DNA from 3 places in the Neorhizobium descurainiae genome. Region 2 is predicted to be linked to each of the others. Evidence: riboswitches for the same ligand, from Rfam matches in the RefSeq annotation. Region 2 holds a riboswitch; each other region holds the start of a gene.
The links. Region 2 has a riboswitch for cobalamin ahead of bluB (5,6-dimethylbenzimidazole synthase). Riboswitches for the same ligand answer to the same signal wherever they lie in the genome.
Positions count from the first base shown of each region.

Region 1: linked by a shared signal. The riboswitch ahead of ACMGE0_RS19500 (DUF1636 family protein) and the one ahead of bluB (5,6-dimethylbenzimidazole synthase) in region 2 are both predicted to bind cobalamin.
Region 3: linked by a shared signal. The riboswitch ahead of ACMGE0_RS13110 (aromatic ring-hydroxylating oxygenase subunit alpha) and the one ahead of bluB (5,6-dimethylbenzimidazole synthase) in region 2 are both predicted to bind cobalamin.

Region 1 is NZ_JBLFFK010000011.1:162,463-169,000, reverse strand. Features, by position in the region: gene cobO (cob(I)yrinic acid a,c-diamide adenosyltransferase) at 1-339, opposite strand, end outside; gene ACMGE0_RS19510 (CbtA family protein) at 336-1,109, opposite strand; gene ACMGE0_RS19505 (CbtB domain-containing protein) at 1,123-1,299, opposite strand; cobalamin riboswitch at 1,337-1,549, opposite strand; cobalamin riboswitch at 1,621-1,842, shown strand; gene ACMGE0_RS19500 (DUF1636 family protein) at 1,944-2,360, shown strand; gene cobW (cobalamin biosynthesis protein CobW) at 2,357-3,394, shown strand; gene cobN (cobaltochelatase subunit CobN) at 3,405-6,538, shown strand, end outside.
Region 2 is NZ_JBLFFK010000010.1:127,463-134,000, reverse strand. Features, by position in the region: gene ACMGE0_RS18405 (TadE/TadG family type IV pilus assembly protein) at 1-331, opposite strand, end outside; gene ACMGE0_RS18400 (NAD+ synthase) at 626-2,299, shown strand; gene ACMGE0_RS18395 (TolB family protein) at 2,315-3,145, shown strand; cobalamin riboswitch at 3,172-3,360, shown strand; gene bluB (5,6-dimethylbenzimidazole synthase) at 3,435-4,121, shown strand; gene ACMGE0_RS18385 (hypothetical protein) at 4,122-4,793, opposite strand; gene ACMGE0_RS18380 (NADP-dependent malic enzyme) at 4,930-6,538, opposite strand, start outside.
Region 3 is NZ_JBLFFK010000006.1:94,160-100,697, reverse strand. Features, by position in the region: gene ACMGE0_RS13130 (winged helix-turn-helix domain-containing protein) at 1-35, opposite strand, end outside; gene ACMGE0_RS13125 (FAD-binding oxidoreductase) at 32-1,477, opposite strand; gene ACMGE0_RS13120 (L-threonylcarbamoyladenylate synthase) at 1,491-2,468, opposite strand; gene ACMGE0_RS13115 (DUF6656 family protein) at 2,502-3,116, opposite strand; cobalamin riboswitch at 3,270-3,485, shown strand; gene ACMGE0_RS13110 (aromatic ring-hydroxylating oxygenase subunit alpha) at 3,598-4,842, shown strand; gene ACMGE0_RS13105 (BA14K family protein) at 4,961-5,386, shown strand; gene ACMGE0_RS13100 (BA14K family protein) at 5,584-6,078, shown strand; gene ACMGE0_RS13095 (transporter) at 6,147-6,538, opposite strand, start outside.

The DNA of each region.
Region 1 (6,538 bases), on a different contig from region 2:
GGCGGCGGCGATATCCCGTTGCAGGTCCTGCGTTTCCCAGGTGAAGCCCTCGCCCATCGTATGCCAGACGACCCGATCGCCGAAGACGGCCAGCGCCGGCTGTTCGCCGGTCGACCAGGCACCCTTGATGAACTGCACCACGCCGACGCGGCGGTTGTTGCCGAGCATGCGCAGCGCCAGACCGAATGCGGCGGTGGATTTACCCTTGCCGGAACCGGTATGGACGATGAGAAGGCCCTTTTCGAGGATCTTCCCGGCCACTTCCGCATCCTGCACCGCCTTGCGGTTCGCCATCTTGGCGCGGTGGCGCTCGGCTGCCGCCTGATCGATCTCCTTCACCGCGAAGCAAGCCCCGCCGAAGGGCGCACCGCGACATCTTCGCCGGCGCGGAACTTCTCGCGGACCACCGCGATGAGCGCGCCGAGCACTGCCCAGAACACCAGATTGGTGACGTAAACGGCATTGACGAAGCGGGCATGCAGCTCCAGCGGCACCGCCGTCTCATGCGTCGGCGGCAGGGGAGCGCCAACCAGATGCGGAGCGACCAGCAGAACGATCGCCAGCACGGCAAACACGACCGAACGGGTATAGGCGAGCAGGCCGAGGCCGAGAGCGGTGCAGATGGCCGTCGAAATCCACCAGATCTGGCGCGGACCGAGCTCGGCGGCCGGCATGCCCGGCAGTTCCGGCGGCAGGCCGAGGCCGGGAGCGAGGCTGACGGTGAGGAAGCCGGCAATGCCGAACATCAACCCGCCGCGCCAGCCCTTGAAGCCTCCCAGGGCTTCCGAAGCGGCGATCAGCACGAGACCGAAGCCGATTGCCGACAAGATATCGGCTGCGGCGGTGTAGATGAGGCGCTCAAAACCGTCGGCGGGAGCCCAGGCCTCCTCGTCGTGGCTATGTTCAGCCGCCGCAGGGGGCGCGACACCGCCAGCCGGGGCAGCCTCATGGTTGTGGCTGTGACCGGCCTCGGCACCGCCGGCATTTTCATAGGTCTCGGCCTGCAGGATGAGCGGCACCGTCGAGAAATGCTGCATGACGGTGAGGAGAAGTCCCGACAACAGCCCGGCGATCACCGCCGTGAAGACGATGTTACGAAACAGCGACATTTGGAAATTCCTCTCAGTGGCAGGGGAAGGCCAGGGAATGGCGCGTGTCGTGGGCGGCGTTGTGGACGACTTCCAGATGCGAGAAGCCGACAAAACCGACGATGAACAGGCCGAGAATGGCCGTCATGCCGAGGGGAATGATCTTCGAAGCGGAAACGCTGACCGCACTTGCGGCAGAATTCGTTACCATGGTCTCGTCCTTTCGCCCTCCACCCGAGGGCTGTTCAAGTTTCTCACCACCTCTGGCAGGTCTCCTGGCTCGCGGATCAGGCGCCTCTCGCCCGCCTTCCCGGATTGCTCCAGTGGCTTGACGGCCAACCGGCCGTTTTGGACGAAGACTTTCCGCTTACAGTTGCGGGGGCAGCCACGGGTTTGACGGCAAATCCGTCGCACCGCATTCCCTCAAAACCCTTTCGGGCACCATAGGTCCGGTCACTATAGACGAATTCGCGAGCCCCGCAATCGCCTTTGCGACGCCCGCCGCACTCCATTGACATAGGGCTATGACCGGGCTTAGTTGAAAGAAGACGGTCCTTTTCCGGCAACGGGAAGGGCTAAGAGAGAATGCGGTGCGATCCTTGGGATCAATGCCGCGGCTGCCCCCGCAACTGTAGGCGGCGAGCCATTTTGCCGAGCAAGGCCTCTGGGCCGGAAAGCCACTGGGAAAACCGGGAAGGCAGGCAAATGGCGGCGACCCGCGAGCCAGGAGACCTGCCGTTCGATTTAAGCTTCGCCGGGCGGGGTGCTCCGGAGGAAGTCTTGTCATTCACCGCAGGCGGGCTTGCCCTTCTGCTCCGCGCCCCGATTTTTCGAACTGGCGGTAACGCGGCTTAGATGATGAGTGACGAGCGAAAAGACGATCTGGAAACCGTCCCGGAAGCCGTGGATGTGACGATCTTCGTCTGCACCAATTGCCGCGACGAGATCGATCCCGAAACACGCCCCGGCATCGGGATGATCGCCGCTCTGCGGGAAGCTACAGCCGGCAAGCCGCTTGCCGTAAAGCCCGTCACCTGCCTCGCCAATTGCGAAAAGAGCCCGAGCGCGGCCTTCAACCACCGATCCGGCTGGTCTTACGTTTTCGGGCATCTGACGCTGGAGAATGTCGAAGACATCGTGACCGGCGCAATGATGCTCGCCGGGGACGAGCGCGGCTTCCTTCCCCTTCGTGGCCGTCCCGCCTGCCTCCGCGGCAAAGGCATGACGGCCCGCATTCCACCCTTCCACCATCACGAGGACATGCCTTCATGAGCGTCAATTTCGACCGCGTTCCCTGCACCGTCGTCACCGGGTTCCTGGGCGCCGGCAAGACCACGCTGATCCGCAGCCTGATCGAGAAGCTCGACGGTAAGCGCCTGGCGATCATCGTCAACGAATTCGGCGATGTCGGCATCGACGGCGACGTGCTGAAGGGCTGCGGCATCGAGACCTGCCCGGAAGACAATATCATCGAGCTCGCCAACGGCTGCATCTGCTGCACCGTCGCCGACGACTTCGTGCCGGCGATCGACCAGATCCTCTCCCGCGAACCGCGCGTCGACCATATCCTCATCGAGACTTCCGGACTTGCGCTGCCGAAGCCGCTCGTCCAGGCCTTCCAGTGGCCGGATGTGAAGGCGCGCGTGACGGTGGATGGCGTCGTCGCCGTGGTCGACGGCGTGGCTCTGGCGGAGGGCCGGGTCGCCGACGATCACGGCGCGCTGGAAGCCCAGCGGCAGGCAGACGACTCGATCGACCATGACGACCCGGTCGAGGAAGTCTTCGAGGACCAGGTCGCCTGTGCCGACATGATCGTTCTGACCAAGACCGATCTTCTGGATGCCGCAGGGCTCGCCACCGCCAAGGATCGCGTTACCGCCCACCTGCCGCGGGCCGTGAAGATCGTCTCGGCCGCGAATGGGGCGATCGATCCGGCAGTGCTGATCGGCCTCGGGCTCGCCGTCGAGGATGACATCGGGAACCGCAAGACGCATCACGACGACGAGCTCGATCACGACCACGACGACTTCGACAGCTTTGTCGTCGACCTGCCGGCCGTGGCGGATGCCGAAGCACTCGCCGCCCGCATCTCCGTGACGGCGGAAGCCGAGAACGTCCTGCGCATAAAAGGCTTTGTGGAGGTCGCGGATAAGCCGATGCGCCTGCAGGTCCAGGCTGTAGGATCGCGCGTGAACCATTATTTCGACCGCGCCTGGGCGCCCGGCGAAGCGCGGCACGGCCGTCTTGTCGTGATCGGCGAAAAAGGGATCGACCGCGCGGCGATCGAAAGGATGCTGGCCGCATAAGGCAACGGAAATGCACATACTTGCCACCACATCGTCGTCGCTCGACGACCTGATCGAGCCGGTCGACCTCAACCAGTCGCCCGCCGATGTGGTGGTGCTGTCCTTTTCCGGCAGCGACCTGAACGGCATCGCTGCAGCCTGGGACAAGGGTCGGGCGAGCCTGCGGCTGGCCAACCTTTCCGACCTGCGGCACCCGATGTCCGTCGACCTCTGGGTGGAGAAGACGGCGGCACATGCGAAGGTCATCCTTGTGCGCATTCTCGGCGGCTATGACCGCTGGGCCTATGGGGTGGATGAACTTTCACGCATGGCGAAGCGCAAGAGGATCGCGCTCGTGCTTCTGCCCGGCGAATGCAGCATTCGTGACGAGCGGCTTGTCGGCGCCTCGACGGTTTCCGAAGAGCAGCTTGCCGGCATTCTCGCCTGCTTCCGCGAGGGCGGCCCGGACAATATGCGGCGGCTGGCAAGGCGACTGGCCGCGCTGGCGCGAAACGAAACAGCGCCCCTGCCTGGCGCGGCGGCGATGCCGAAGGCCGGTTTCTACAAGCCCGGCCATGGCATCGTCAGCGTCGAGAGGCTGCTTTCCAGCCTCGCTGCCGATGCGCCGCGCCTGCCGATCCTCTTCTACCGTTCCATGCTGCTTGCCAACGATGCCGCGCCGATCGATGCGCTCTTCGAAGCTCTGGCTGCTCGCGGTTTCGCGCCGCTGCCGATCTTCGTCAGCGGCCTGAAGGATGCGGATGCGGTCGCTTTCGTCGAACGGACGATTGCAGGCCTCGATCCTGCGGCGATCATAGCCACGACGGCTTTCGCCAGCGGCACGGATGAAAAGGGCGAAACGATCTTCGACCGCACCGGCGTGCCGGTTTTCCAGGTTGTCGTCGCCACGACGCGCCGAGAAGGCTGGGCGGAAGGCCGCCGCGGCCTGAATCCTGCCGACCTCGCCATGCATGTCGTCCTGCCGGAACTCGACGGCCGCATTCTTGCCGGAGCGATCTCATTCAAGGCAGGCGAAAACTCCGCCAGTCTCGTCAACCGATCGGAACCGGACCGGGTTGAGCAAGTGGCAAACCGCATCGCCGCCTTCCTGAGGCTGAGACTCGCATCGCGCTCCGAGCGAAAAGTCGTCATCCTGATGCCGGACTATCCGAGTGCGCCCGGACGCACGGGCTACGCCGTCGGGCTGGACGTGCCGCAAAGCGTGCTTTCAATGCTTCGAGAGCTTGTGATAGCCGGCTATTCTGTTTCGGATATCCCGGAGACGGCCCGCGATTTGCTGGACCTTCTGGCTCCGAAATCCGCAGCTTTGCCGCTTTCGGATTACATCTCGGCATCCCATGCCGAAGCGGCCTGGGGTGCGCCTGAGACGGACGAGGACCTGGAAGACGGTGCCTATCGCTTCCGCGCCGCGCAGTTCGGCAACATAACCGTCGCGCTTGCGCCGGATCGCGGGCGCAACGCCGATCGCCGTGCTGATTATCACAGCCCCGATTTGCCGCCGCGCCATGCCCTCATCGCCTTCGGCCAGTGGATGCGCAAACAGCTCGGCGCCCACGCGATCGTTCATGTCGGCGCGCATGGCACGCTGGAATGGCTGCCGGGCAAGACGGTGGCTCTGTCGAAGGATTGCTTCCCGGAACTCGTTACCGGCGGCCTGCCGGTCGTCTATCCATTCATCGTCTCCAACCCGGGCGAGGCGGCCGTCGCCAAGCGGCGGATTGCCGCCGTCACTGTCGGCCACCTGCCGCCGGTGCTGACCGGAGCCGGCCTTTCCGACGGGCAGAAGAAGCTCGAACTGCTGGTCGATGAATACGCGCAAGCCGACGGGCTCGACCGCCGCCGCCGCGACCGGCTGGCCAGGCTGATCGTCGAGACTGCCCGCGAGACGGGCTTGGCGACCGAAGCGGGCGTGTCCCGCGACGACGATCCGGACGCGGCGCTTACCCGCATCGATGCCTTCCTTTGCGATCTCAAGGATTTCGCCATCAAGGACGGGCAGCATGTCTTCGGCGAAGTGGCGCCTGGCGACGTCGATCCGCTGCGGATTGCGAGTGCACAATCCGAACGGCAGGCACTGCTTGACGCGTTGGACGGAAAACACATCCGCCCCGGCCCCTCCGGCGCGCCCTCGCGCGGCCGTCTCGACGTGATGCCGACCGGCCGCAACCTCTTTGCCAGCGATCCACGTACGCTGCCGACGCCGACCGCCTTCGAACTCGGTAGGCACGCGGCGGATGAAATCCTGCGCCGCTACGTGCAGGATCACGGCGATTGGCCGAAGAGCCTCGTCTTCGATCTCTGGGGCAGCGCGTCGCTCCGAAGCGGCGGCGAAGAGGTCGCACAGGCTCTGGCCCTGATGGGTGCCAGGCCGATGCAGGATACGGCGACCGGCCGCGTGACCGGCATCGAGGTTTTGCCGCCGGCGCAGCTCGGCCGGCCGCGTGTTGACGTGACGCTCAGGATTTCCGGCCTCTTCCGAGACATGTTTCCGGCGCTGATCGCGCTTCTTGATGCGGCCACACGCGCGATCGCCGCCCGCGAGGAAGCGCCGGGCGACAATCCGCTGGCCGAGGATACCCGGAGACTTGGGCACGTGCCGCCGCGCATCTTCGGTTCGGCGCCCGGCTCCTATGGCTCCGGAATCGAGGAAAAGCTTGCCGACGGCATCTGGGCAGAGCGGGAGGAACTCGGTCGCATCTATCTCGATGCCACGAGCCATGCTTTCGGCGGCCCCGACGGCGAGGGAACCCATGTGCCCGGCAAGTTTGCGGATCGGATTGGAACAGCCGACCTCCTGGTTCATACAGGCGACGACCCTGGCCGCGACCTGCTGGACGGCTCGGCGGATGTCGCCTTCATCGGCGGGTTTTCCGCAGCCGTTGCGGCTCTTGGCGGCAAGGCGGATGTGATCGCCCTCGACACGACCGATCCGCTGAGGCCAAAAGCGCGCTCGATTTCCGAAGCCGTGACGCGCGTGGTGCGTGCCCGCGCCGTCAATCCGCGTTTCATCGCCGGCCAGATGCGCCACGGCCCCCGCGGAGCGGCGGAACTCGTCGAAACCGTCGACCGGCTGATCGGCTTTGCAGAAACCACCCACGCCGTTCCGCAATCGCTGATCGAGGCCACCTATGATGCCTATCTCGG
Region 2 (6,538 bases):
CGTCGTAATCGATGGAGACGGTGAATTGATTGGGGTTCTGCGGATCGTCCCGCACCTGGAGGGTGAAATTCCTCATGTCCAGGAGAGCGTGGTTCATGGTGGACATGCTGAGATAGTTGCGCACGAGCTGTTCGCGTTCGGCCGAGTTCAGTCCGGCCACGGCGGTGCGGGCGGCGTCGGCGGCGATCTGCTGCACGGCATGGGCGGCACTCAGATAAATGCCGTAGCCGATCAGGCTGAAGAGCGTGAGGAAGAGGATGGGCGCCACGATGGCAAACTCCACCGCCGAGCCTCCCGATCGGCATTTCATCAGCGATAGGAGACGTTTCATGCTTATTCTCTCCCGCTAAATAAGTATTTTAGAATATAATAATCAGCAGGTGCTAACGGCCGATTAATGCGTCATCTTAAATTGCATTAGAAAATGGAAACATAATTTAAAGGTGCGAAACGTTCCCGAACGCACTCCGTGGCAGGAGAGCGAGGAGAGCAAGCCAGCGGAAGCAAGTTCTCCTCTCTTGAGGCGACACCGGGGAGTTCGCCCATCTCCACGGATCAAGGAGGGTCCGCAAAAAACTCCTGGAACAACGTTGCGGCCTCCCGCAGGGAACGCTAAATCCATCTGATGACCCAGGACATCAGCCAGACCCTTCGCATCGCCGTCGCCCAGCTCAACCCGACCGTCGGCGACGTCGCCGGCAATCTGGCCCTTGCGCGCGAGGCGCGCCGGGATGCCGCCCGGGAAGAGGCCGACCTCGTTCTCTTCACGGAGCTTTTCATCTCCGGCTATCCGCCTGAGGATCTCGTCCTGAAGCCGGCCTTTCTGACTGCCTGCCTTAGGGCAGTGGAGCAGCTTGCCGCCGATACCGCCGATGGCGGGCCGGGCGTCATCATCGGTTTTCCCCGCCAGGGCAAGGAGGGCCGGCACAATTCGGTTGCGGTTCTCGACGGCGGCAAGGTGATCGCCATCCGCGACAAGATCGATCTGCCGAACTACGGCGAGTTCGACGAGAAGCGCGTCTTCGCTGCGGGTGAGATGCCGGGACCGGTCAATTTCCGCGGCGTGCGCCTCGGTATTCCGATCTGCGAGGATATCTGGGGCGAGCTCGGCGTCTGCGAGACCCTGTCCGAAAGTGGGGCCGAAATCCTGCTTGTGCCGAACGGCTCGCCCTATTACCGCGGCAAGGTGGATATCCGGCATCAGGTGGTGCTGAAACAGGTCATCGAGACCGGACTGCCGATGATCTATGCCGCCCAGCTCGGCGGCCAGGACGAACTGGTTTTCGACGGCGCGAGCTTCGCTTTCAATGCCGACAAGACGCTTGCTTTCCAAATGAGCCAGTTCGAGCCGGCGATCACCGTCACGGAATGGAAGAAGGCCGGCGACACGTGGCGCTGCACGCGCGGGCCGATGGCGCGCATTCCGGAGAAAGAGGAGGCGGACTACCGCGCCTGCCTGCTCGGCTTCCGCGACTATGTCAACAAGAACGGTTTCAAATCGGTCGTGCTCGGCCTGTCCGGCGGTATCGACTCGGCGCTCTGCGCGGCGATCGCCGTCGACGCACTCGGCGAGGAGCGGGTGCGCACCGTCATGCTGCCCTACCGCTACACATCCGAGGATTCGCTGAAGGACGCGGCCGATTGCGCCAAAGCGCTCGGCTGCCGCTACGACATCGTGCCGATCGCCGAGCCGGTCGACGGCTTTTCGTCGGCGCTGTCGGAGCTTTTCGAAGGGACGGACGAGGGCATCACCGAAGAAAACCTGCAGAGCCGCGCCCGCGGTACCATTCTCATGGCGATCTCCAACAAATTCGGCTCGATGGTGGTGACCACCGGTAACAAATCGGAAATGTCGGTGGGCTACGCGACCCTCTACGGCGACATGAACGGCGGCTTCAACCCGATCAAGGACCTCTACAAGATGCAGGTCTATGCGCTCTCCGCCTGGCGCAACCGGCACCTGCCGCCGACCGCGCTCGGGCCGACGGGCGAGGTGATCCCGAAGAACATCCTTTCCAAGGCGCCCTCGGCGGAATTGAGGCCCAACCAGACGGACCAGGATTCGCTGCCGCCCTATCCGGTGCTCGACGACATCCTCGAATGCCTGGTCGAGATGGAGATGGGCACGGAGGAGATCGTCGCCCGCGGCCATGACATCGCGACCGTGCACCGGATCGAGCACCTGCTCTATCTCGCCGAATACAAGCGGCGGCAATCGGCGCCGGGCGTGAAGATCACCAAGAAGAATTTCGGCCGCGACCGGCGCTATCCGATTACCAACCGGTTCAGAGATCGGTAGGGCGAAGCCATGGCATTGCGCAGCTCGGTCGAGGTCTTCAACATCCGCACCCGACAGAACCGGGTGGTATGGCAGACGGAAGCCTTGTTCGAGGCACCGAACTGGTCGCCGGACGGACGCTACCTGATGCTGAACAGCGAGGGATTGATCTATCGCCTGTCTCCGGACGGTGACGGTGATCCCGAGCCGGTGGACACGGGCTTTGCCCGGCAGTGCAACAACGACCACGGCATCTCGCCGGAGGGTTCGCTGATCGCCGTGTCCGACAAGGTCGAGTTCGGCAAGTCGGCGATCTACGTGCTGCCGGCCGAAGGCGGTGCGCCGAAACTGGTGACGAAGAACCTGCCGTCTTACTGGCATGGCTGGTCGCCGGACGGGAAGGCATTCGCCTATTGCGGCATCCGCGACCAGGTCTTCGACATCTATACGATTGACATTGGGGGCGGCGAGGAGACGCGGCTCACCTTCGGCGAAGGCCGCAACGACGGGCCGGACTATTCGCCGGATGGAAAGTGGATCTATTTCAACTCCAGCCGCACCGGCCTGATGCAGATCTGGCGCGTGCCGGCTGCCGGAGGACCGGCCGAACGGATCACCAACAGCGATTATGGCGACTGGTTTCCGCATCCGTCACCGAAGGGTGACAAGATCGTCTTCGTCTCCTACGACGCCGATGTCTTCGACCATCCGCGCGACAAAAACGTGCGCGTCCGGCTGATGGACATGGATGGCGGCAATGTCGAGACGCTGTTCGACCTTTTCGGCGGGCAGGGCACGATGAACTCGCCCAACTGGGCGCCGAACGGCGGCGAATTCGCCTATGTGCGATACTTCCCCGTCGCATAAGCGGCTTGAACGGCTTCGGCCTTCCGGGCATAACGCCTTCGTCAGGTGCCCGCTTGTTGCGGGAGAATCGGGAATCCGGTGAGATGCCGGAACGTGCCCAACGCTGTGAGGCGGACGCCCGGCCGCGAGATTTAGGCCACTGGAGTTTTCCGGGAAGGCTGCGGCAGAAGCGGATGAAGCCAAGTCAGAAGACCGGCCTGACGGGATAGACCGATCCGCGCGGACGGCGGGCAGGTTTCGAAGCTCTCCCCGGCCCACAGGCATGGGGGCTGCATTGTTGGGGAAAACGATGCGACCTGACCTTTTTGAACCCGGCCTCGTACTTGCCGGCGAATTTTCCGGAACCGAGCGGGCGGCCGTCTACCGGGCGATCGAGACGCGCCGCGACGTGCGCGACCAGTTCCTGCCCGAGCCGCTGCCGGACGATCTGGTGATGCGGCTGCTTGCCGCCGCCCATGCGGCGCCGTCGGTCGGCTTCATGCAGCCCTGGAACTTCGTCCTGATCCGCGATCCGGCGGTGCGGGAAGCGGCCTTCGCCGCCTTTTCGCGCGCCAATGACGAGGCTGCGGAAATGTTCCCCGAAGAGCGGCGCGATCTCTATCGCAGCCTGAAGCTCGAAGGCATCCGGAAGGCGCCGCTCTCGATCTGCGTGACCTGCGATCCGGACAGGGCAGGGCCGGTAGTGCTCGGCCGCACCCACAATCCGCGCATGGATGTCTATTCGACCGTCTGCGCCGTGCAGAACCTCTGGCTCGCAGCACGCGCGGAAGGCATCGGCGTCGGCTGGGTGAGCATCTTCCGCGACGAGGACGTGCGCGCGCTGCTCGGCATTCCCGAACGCATCGAGATCGTCGCCTGGCTCTGTCTGGGTTACGTCGACCGGCTTTATGCCGAGCCGGAACTGGCGGTCAGAGGCTGGCGCCAGCGCCTGCCGCTCGAAGAGCTGATCTTCAGGGAGAAATGGGAGAATCGCTGATCATTGCTGCGGCTGCGGCCCGCTCGATTTCGGATGGGCGAGATCGATGTTTTCCTCGGGCAGGAATTGCGGGCCGACCGTGCGCACCTTCCTGTCCGGATCGTAGGGACGCTCCGGGCCCGGCAAGTTCGGCTGGATGGCCGCGGCCTGCGGCTGCTCGGGCGGCGTGGTGCGCAGATTGGTGATGCCGGAATAGGGCTCTTCCTTCGGCAGTTCGATACCCTGCACCTTCATCCGCTCCTTCTGGTCCTCCTCCACGTCGGACGGAATGCAGCTGTTCGAGCGGATCGCCGCCAGGATGGCGGTGCGTTCGTCGGAAGACTGCACCAATTGCCGCACATTGTTCCGTTCGTCGGTTATGGCGTCGCGGTTCGCTTCCGCCTGCTGGAGCTGATCGCGGATTTCCTGACAGACCTCGCTGTCCGCACCGCCGAGGGTGATGACGCTCCCGGTGCCACAGCCGGCACTGCGCATCTCGATCCGCAACTGCCGGATTACGCTGTTCTGGCGGCTGAGCTGTTGCGCATAACGCCGCATTTCGGCGGTGTTGCCGATCACCTGGCGGGTATTGTTGAGCTGCCGGTAAAGCGCCGCGCAGGCGGCGACGTCACGCGCGGAGGCCGCTGCGGGAACGAGCAGAAGCGGGGCGATCAAGAGGCCACGAAGGCGCATGGGCATTGTGTCCGGCATTCTCTCCAGTCGGCGGAGACCCGATCATGGAGCAGGCCGGTTGACAATATCATAAGGCGCGCCCCACGGCCTGGTTGAAATTCAGGGGAAGGCGGCCTCTGCCCCTCAGCTCGTCAACTTATGGCTGCACTTCGAGATTGGGCTGCGATGCCTCCGCGACCGCAAGCGCCGCCATGTTGACGACACCGCGGGAGGTGACCGACGGCGAAAGGATATGCGCCGGCATGGCCGCGCCCAAAAGGATCGGTCCGACATGCAGCGCGTCGGTCATGTTGCGGACGATGCCGAGCGAGATATTGGCCGCATCGAGGTTCGGGAAGACGAGGAGATTGGCCTCTCCGGTGAGCGAGCTGTTCGGCATGGCGCGCTTGCGCAACACCTCCGAGAGAGCCGAGCCGCCCTGCATTTCGCCGTCGACTTCCAGGTCCGGCGCCCGTTCGCGCACCAGCTTGAGCGCGGCGCGCATCTTCTGGGCGCTTTCCGAATCCCGCGAACCGAAATTCGAATGGCAGATCAGCGCCGCTTTCGGGACGATGCCGAACCGGCGGATCTCTTCTGCGGCGAGAACGGTGATCTCGGCGATCTCCTGCGCGTTCGGATTGTAGTTGACGAACGTGTCGGTGAAGAAGATCGTGCCGCGCTGCGAGATGATCAGGCTGAGGGTCGAGAAGGCGCAGACGCCGGCGCGCTTGCCAATGATCTGCTCCACGTCGCTCAGGTGCTTGTCGTAGCGGCCCTCGACGCCGCAGATCAGCGCATCCGCTTCGCCGCGCTTGACCGAGAGCGCGCCAATGACGGTGTTGTTGGTGCGCACGATGGTTCGCGCAGCTTCCGGGTTGACGCCCTCGCGGCCGACCAGGGCGAAATAGTCGTCCACGTAGTCGCGGTAACGCGGGTCGTCTTCCGGATTGACCACGGCGAAATCGACATTCGGACGGATGCGGATGCCGAAGCGTTTCAGGCGCGCCTCGATGACCGAGGGGCGGCCGATCAGGATCGGGGTGGCGGTCTTTTCCTCGAGCAGGACCTGGGCTGCGCGCAGCACCCGTTCGTCTTCGCCTTCGGCAAAGATGACGCGGTTCTTCTCGGCGCTCTTGGCGGCGTTGAAGATCGGTTTCATGACGAAGCCGGAACGCCAGACGAAGCGGCTCAGCTGATCGAGATAGGCATCGAAATCCTGGATCGGCCGGGCGGCGACGCCGGTCTCGGCGGCAGCCTTGGCGACGGCCGGGGCGATGCGCAGGATGAGGCGCGGATCGAAGGGCGAGGGGATGAGATAGTCCGGGCCGAAGATCGGCGTGTCGCCCGAATAGGCGCGCGCGGCGACGTCGGAGACTTCTTCGCGGGCAAGCGCGGCGATCGCCTTCACGGCCGCCATCTTCATGTCCTCGTTGATCGTCCGGGCGCCGCAATCGAGCGCGCCGCGGAAGATGTACGGGAAGCACAGCACATTGTTGACCTGGTTCGGGAAATCCGAGCGTCCGGTACAGATCATCGCGTCGGGCCGGGCGGCGCGGGCAAGCTCGGGCATGATTTCCGGCGTCGGGTTGGCGAGCGCCATGATCAGCGGCTTTTCCGCCATCTGGGCGAGCAGCTCGGGCTTCAGCACGCCGGCGGCCGAGAGACCGAGGAAGACGTCGGCGCCGCCGATGCTGTCGGCAAGCACGCGCTTGTCGCTCTTCTGCGCATAGATGGCTTTCCATTCGTCCATGAGCTCGGTCCGGTCC
Region 3 (6,538 bases), on a different contig from region 2:
TCGATGCGGATCGTGGTTCGCGCAGACCGGCTCATGGGATCGCCACCACCTTGCCCGGGTTCATGATGCCGGCCGGATCGAAGGCCTTCTTGATCCGCCGCATGAGATCCATTTCGATCGGCGAGCGGATATGCGCGAGCTCGTCGCGCTTCAACTGGCCGATACCGTGTTCGGCCGAGATCGAGCCGCCGGCCGCCAGCACGATGCTGTGCACGATCTCGTTGATCTCCCGCCAGCGGGCGATGAAGGCCCCCTTGTCGGCCGCCATGTCGGCACTGACGGGCTGGGAAATGTTGTAATGGATATTGCCGTCGCCGAGATGGCCGAAGGCGCAGATGCGGGCGCCGGGAACGGCGGCCATGACCGCCTTACCGGCTTCCGCCATGAAGGCCGGGATTTTCGAGACCGGCACCGAGACGTCGTGCTTGATCGAGCCGCCTTCCGGCTTCTGGGCGTCGGACATGCTTTCCCGCATATGCCAGAGCGCCTTCTGCTGGGCGACGGAGGAGGCGATCACCGCGTCGCGGATGAGCCCCGCTTCGAACCCCTGTTCGAGCAGCGACTGGATCATGGTCTCTGCCGTCCCGGCGGAATCGGAGGTGGAGATATCGATCAGCGCGTACCAGGGATGCGGCTCGGAAAGCGGATCGCGCACGCCCTCGATGTGGCGGGTGGTGAATTCGATGCCGATGCGCGGCATCAGCTCGAAACCCGTCAGCGCCGTGCCGCAAAGGTTCGAGGCCCGCTCGAAGAGCTTCAGGGCATCTTCAGGGGAGTCGAGGCCCGCCAGCGCCACCTGGTGGCCGGCCGGCTGCGGAAAGAGTTTCAGGACGGCGCCGGTGATGATGCCGAGCGTGCCTTCCGCGCCGATGAAGAGGTCGCGCAGGTCGTAGCCGGTATTGTCCTTCTTGAGGCGGCGCAGCCCGTCCCAGATCTCGCCCGTCGGCAATACAACCTCCAGACCGAGGCAGAGCTGGCGCATGTTGCCGTAGGCGAGCACGGCGGTGCCGCCGGCATTGGTGGAGAGATTGCCGCCGATGCGGCAGGAGCCTTCCGAACCGAGCGACAGCGGAAACAGCCGGCCGGCCGCCTCGGCCGCCTTCTGCACGTCGGCGAGGATCGCGCCGCCATCGGCGACGAGCACGTTGGCAACGGGGTCGACATCGCGGATGCGGTTCATCCGTTCGAGCGAGACGATCAGGTCGCTGCCGCCGGTGCGGGGCGTCTGGCCGCCGACGAGGCCGGTATTGCCCGTTTGCGGCACGATCGGCGTCCCGGTCTCGCTCGCGAGCTTGAGGATTTCCGAAACCTCCTGCGTCGAGCCGGGCTTCAGCAGCATGGGCGAGGAGCCCTGATAGAGCCCGCGGCCCTCGACGAGATGCGGGGCCATGTCCTGCGGGTCGCGCAGGACATGGCTTTCGCCGACGATCGCCGCGAAGCGGTCGAGAAGCTCTGGTTTCGGTCCGGAAATATCCATCGGCAGCCTCCTCCTATTCCCGTGGCGCGGCGGCGCGGGCCAGCCGGTCGTTGATCGCCTCGCCAAGCCCGTGGTCGGGAATGGGCGTGACGGCAATACGGGCCGCACCGGTCGCATCGGCGCGCTTCAGGTAAGCGAACAGATTTGCCGCCGCCTGCGCAAGATCGCCGGAAGGGCTCAAATCAAAAACCGCGGTGGCAAGCTCTATTCCCTTTACCGGGGCGGAACCCAGCCGGATCAGCGCTTCGCCGGGTTCGACGTGATCGGCGTTGAGCCGGACGGCCGCGCCCGGCGCATAGTGGGAGGCGAGCATGCCCGGCGCCTCGATGATCGCCGCCGGGCCGTCCGGCCGGATCACCGGGAGGCCGGTGGCTTTCTCGATCTCCTCCACCGCGACGCCGCCGGGTCTCAGTAGGCGGATAATGCCGTCCTCGACGCGGACGATGGTCGATTCCACGCCGACGGGGGCTGCGCCGCCATCGACGATGAGCTTGAGCCTGTCGCCCAGGTCCTCCGCCACATGCTGCGCGCTTGTCGGGCTCACCTTGCCGGACGTGTTGGCGCTCGGCGCGGCAAGCGGCTTCCCGAAGGCGCGGATGAGCTCGGATGCGAACCCTTTCGGCAGGCGGATGCCGATCGTGTCGAGACCCGCGGTGGCGAGCGAGTGGATGCCGCTTTCCGGCTTCAGCGGCAGGATCAGCGTCAGCGGCCCCGGCCAGAAGGTCTCGGCGAGCTTTTTCGAGATCGGGTCGAAAACCGCATAGCGCTCGGCCATGGAAAGATCGGCCGCATGGCAGATCAGCGGGTTGAAGCGCGGCCGGCCCTTGGTCTCGTAAATGCGGGCAATGGCTGCCGGGTTGGTGGCGTCCGCGGCAAGCCCGTAAACGGTCTCGGTGGGGATCGCCACCGGATAACCTTCCGCCAAGACGGCTGAGGCCTTGAGGAGCGCGCGTTCATGATCCCGGGTGATGTCGATGATGTCGGCCGTCATGTCCGCCCGTCAATAGCGCGGACCGGGCTTCCGTCAAAGCTTTTTGATGATTTCGCGCAGCGCATGGCTCGATGCGCCGAGCGTCAGCACGTTCTTGATCGCTTCCATCGGATCGTTGGTCTGGAACAGGAGCCCGTTCTTGCGGATCGAGCGGTCGATCCGGAACGGTTCGCCCGGCTCCCCCTCGATCGCCACGGCGAAGTACATGCGCGAATAGGTCGTGCTGATGCGTTCGAAGAACCTTTCCTCCTCGCCGATCTCGGAAAAGAAATTGGCGATATAGAAGGACCAGCTGACCGGCATGCGGCGTCCGAGGAACGTTCTCGCGGCCGTGACATGGCAGTAGCCGAGATGCGGACGCTCGTCGAGCGTGCGGTGGAAGATGATCTTCGGGAACTGGATCGATCGATGGAATGCGTTGATCCGCTCGTGGCTCTTTTCTCCGGCTGCTTCCAGTTTCTTGCCGGTGCGCGCGGCGACGTCCGCATAACCGATATAGCGCCGTTCTGCCGGCACCCAGATGGCGCTGTCGCGGGCGATGCGTCCGGTCCGCAGGAATTCCGAATGCGCGGTAGGCTTCGTCCCCGCCGGCGCGGGAGGCTTCGGCGGAGGAGCTTCGTAGTAGCGGAATTTTCCTTTGGCCTGCACGGGGGCATCGCTCCTGTTGATGCCGGAAATCTTGAGCTTCAGCCCTCAATGACAGGTTTTCCTTTCGCGGGGCTTAAGGGTTTTCCGAAGCCGTCGTCAATGCGGTTGCCGATGTCGCAATGTTGCCTATGCGACACGTGGGGCAGATGATTATATCCGCTGCAAGCTCAAGGTGCCGCCTCGCTAGGGAGGGCGGAGAATTGGGAAGCCGGTCGAAGCCCGGCGCTGCCCCCGCAACGGTGGTGGAGTGTAAGAGGCATGGCACAAGCCACTGGGAAAGAGCCGCAAGGGCCGCCCGGGAAGGCGCCATGCCCGTCCCGCGAGGGACAGCTCCTGAGCCCGGAAACCAGCCTGAGGTGAAAGAGAATTTGACCGATCGCGGCGGGCGCTCGGGACGCGGAGATTGGCGGGGCGAGACCGGCCGGCGTTTCCATGTCCTTCCGCAGGCCGCCCCAAGGCTCGCTTCGACAAGGAAGGCAAGATGGAAACTCGCAGTCAGGTCCTGCGGCAGCTCAAGAACCGCCGCGAAGGCTTCAGCCTCGAACAGGCCTTTTACACCGATCCCGATTATTACAAGCTCGATCTCGAATTGATCTGGTATCGCGATTGGCTGTTCGTCGGCCACGATTGCGAACTGCCCAAGGCCGGCAGCTATTTCACGTTGCAGATCGGCGACTATCCGGTCGTCGTCGTGCGCGGCCGTGACGGCCTGATCCGGGCGCTCCACAATACCTGCCGCCACCGCGGCAGCCGGGTATGCACCAAGGAAAGCGGCTCGGCGGTGCGGCTCGTCTGTCCCTACCATCAATGGACCTACGAACTCGACGGCTCGCTGCTCATCGCCCGGCAGATGGGCCAGGATTTCGACAAGAGAGAGTTCGGGTTGAAGAAGGTCCATTGCGAGAGCGTCGCCGGCTACATCTTCATCTGCCTTGCCAACGAGGCGCCGGATTTCGCGCCCGTTCGCGAGGCGATCGAGCCCTATATGGCGCCGCACCGCCTGTCGGAGGCCAAGGTCGCCCACCAGTCGACGATCATCGAGAAGGGCAATTGGAAGCTCGTCTGGGAAAACAACCGCGAATGCTATCATTGCGCCGGCAATCACCCGGAACTCTGCCGCACGTTTCCGGAAGCGCCTACCGTCACCGGCGTGTCGGGCGCGATCGACGATCCGGTCATCATCGAGCACTGGCGGCGCTGCGAGGCGGCCGATCTGCCGAGCGAGTTCAGGATATCGCCGGACGGCCAGTTCCGCGTCGCCCGCATGCCGCTGATCGAGGGCGCCGAAAGCTACACGATGTCGGGCAGGAATGCCGTGCAGCGAAAACTCTCCGACGACGTGACGATCGATGGGATCGGCACGATGCTGCTCTTCCATTACCCGACCACGTGGAACCACATGCTGGGCGACCATGCGGTCTCCTTCCGCGTCACACCACTCGGACCGGAGGAAACGGCGGTCACCACCAAATGGCTGGTCCACAAGGATGCGGTCGAGGGCGTCGATTACAATCTCGAAGAGCTGACGCATGTCTGGAACATGACCAACGACCAGGACCGCCAGATCGTCGAGGAAAACGCCTTCGGGATCCGTTCGCCGGCATATGAGCCGGGACCTTATTCGGCGATCCACGAGGGCGGCGTCATGCAGTTCGTCGAATGGTATTCGAATTTCATGGTCAATCGCCTTCAGGGCGATCAGACGATGCTTTCGATCGTCGCATGATGCAGTTTGCCCTGGGACCGATCGCTTATTCGTGATTGGCTCCAGCCCGGCCGTCATGGAACCAAGTCCTTCTATCCGCGTTGTTTTCTGCCAATACTTCCTGAAAGGAAACACCAGGATGAGACCCCTCCACCTGCGTTTGACCGCGGCAGCGCTTGCGGTCGCTTCTGCGCTCACCAGCTTCACATCGGCTCAGGCTTTGCAGATGCCTTCGGCTCCCGCCATTTCGGCTGCAAGCGCCGTGACGGATGTCCAGTACCGGGATCGCCGTGACTGGCGGCGCGACCGCTACGGCTGGCATCGCGGTTATCGCGGCTATCGCGATCGCCGTCCGGGCTATCGGTATTACAATGGCTTCTGGTTCCCGCTGGCGGCCTTCGGCACCGGGGTAATCATCGGCGGAGCGATTGCAAATGATCGCGGCCCTTATTCCGGCCGACATGTCGCCTGGTGCGAGAGCCGCTACCGTAGCTATCGCGCATCGGACAATACCTATGTGCCGCGCGCCGGCGTCCGGGCGCGATGCGTATCGCCGTACCGGTAAAAATCGTCTCGGGGCTGGATGTGGAACCCGGTTCGGGCACGCTGCCCGGGCCGGGCTTCCGTTGCTCCGGGGCGTTAATCACGCATTCAGGATGAATTTCCTAGGATCGCCGCGAAGTTACGGTCCGCCGATGGCAGACGCCGTCGAGGCCGGCGAAGGAAACAGAAAACATCGACCAAGGGTTGGGAGAGTTCAATATGACGCTGTTCAAGAAAATTGCGGTCGCGGGCATTTCCGCCGCCGTTCTGGTTGGCTCGCTGATGCCGGCCGGGGCAATGCCGCTGCCGGTCGCTCCGGCGGCCGGGATCGAGGCGAGTTCGGACGTAAATCTGGTGCAGTATCGCCGCGACTGGCGTGACGGCCGCGATTGGCGTGACCGCCGCGATTGGGGTGACCGCCGGGGCTGGTACCGCGGCCATCGCGGCTATCGTGATCGCCGCCCGGGCTACCGTTATCACGAGGGCTACTGGTTCCCGCTGGCGGCATTCGGCGCCGGCGCGCTGATCGGCGGCGCCATCGCTGCCCAGCCGCGCTATGTCGAGCCGGCTCCCGCCCCGGTCTATGGCGGCGGTGGTCTCAATCCGCGCCACTACGAATGGTGCTCTTCCCGTTATCGGTCCTACGATGCCTATTCGAACTCGTTCCAGCCCTATAACGGCCCGCGCCAGACCTGCTACTCGCCCTATTACTGAGGCGAGGGAAATCCCTTTGAAAACCCGTTCGGTGCAAGCCGGGCGGGTTTTCGTTTGCGAGGCCGGGATCAGAGAATGCCGACCCGCCTCAATAGCCACCAGGCGGCGAGCACGGACAGGACGATGAGGCCGAGCGCATAGGCTGTCCCGCCCACGCCTTCCGCGAAGGGCAGGGAGGACGTGTTCATGCCGAAGAAGCCGGTGACCAGCGTCGGCGGCAGCAGGAAGGCCGTCATCAGCGACAGGATGTAGAGGTGCCGGTTCGTCTCGGAGGAGAGCTTCGAGTCGATTTCCTCGTGCAGCAGCCGGGCGCGCTCCTGCAGCGCATAGACGTCGTGGTCGACCGCTTCCAGCCGGCCGACGAGGCGCGAGGCGGCATCGTCGAAACCGGGCGGCATTTCGTCGCCGTCGGCGGCCGCTGCCCGCCGCATCAGCGTCAGCACGGTCCTCAGGTGCCGAT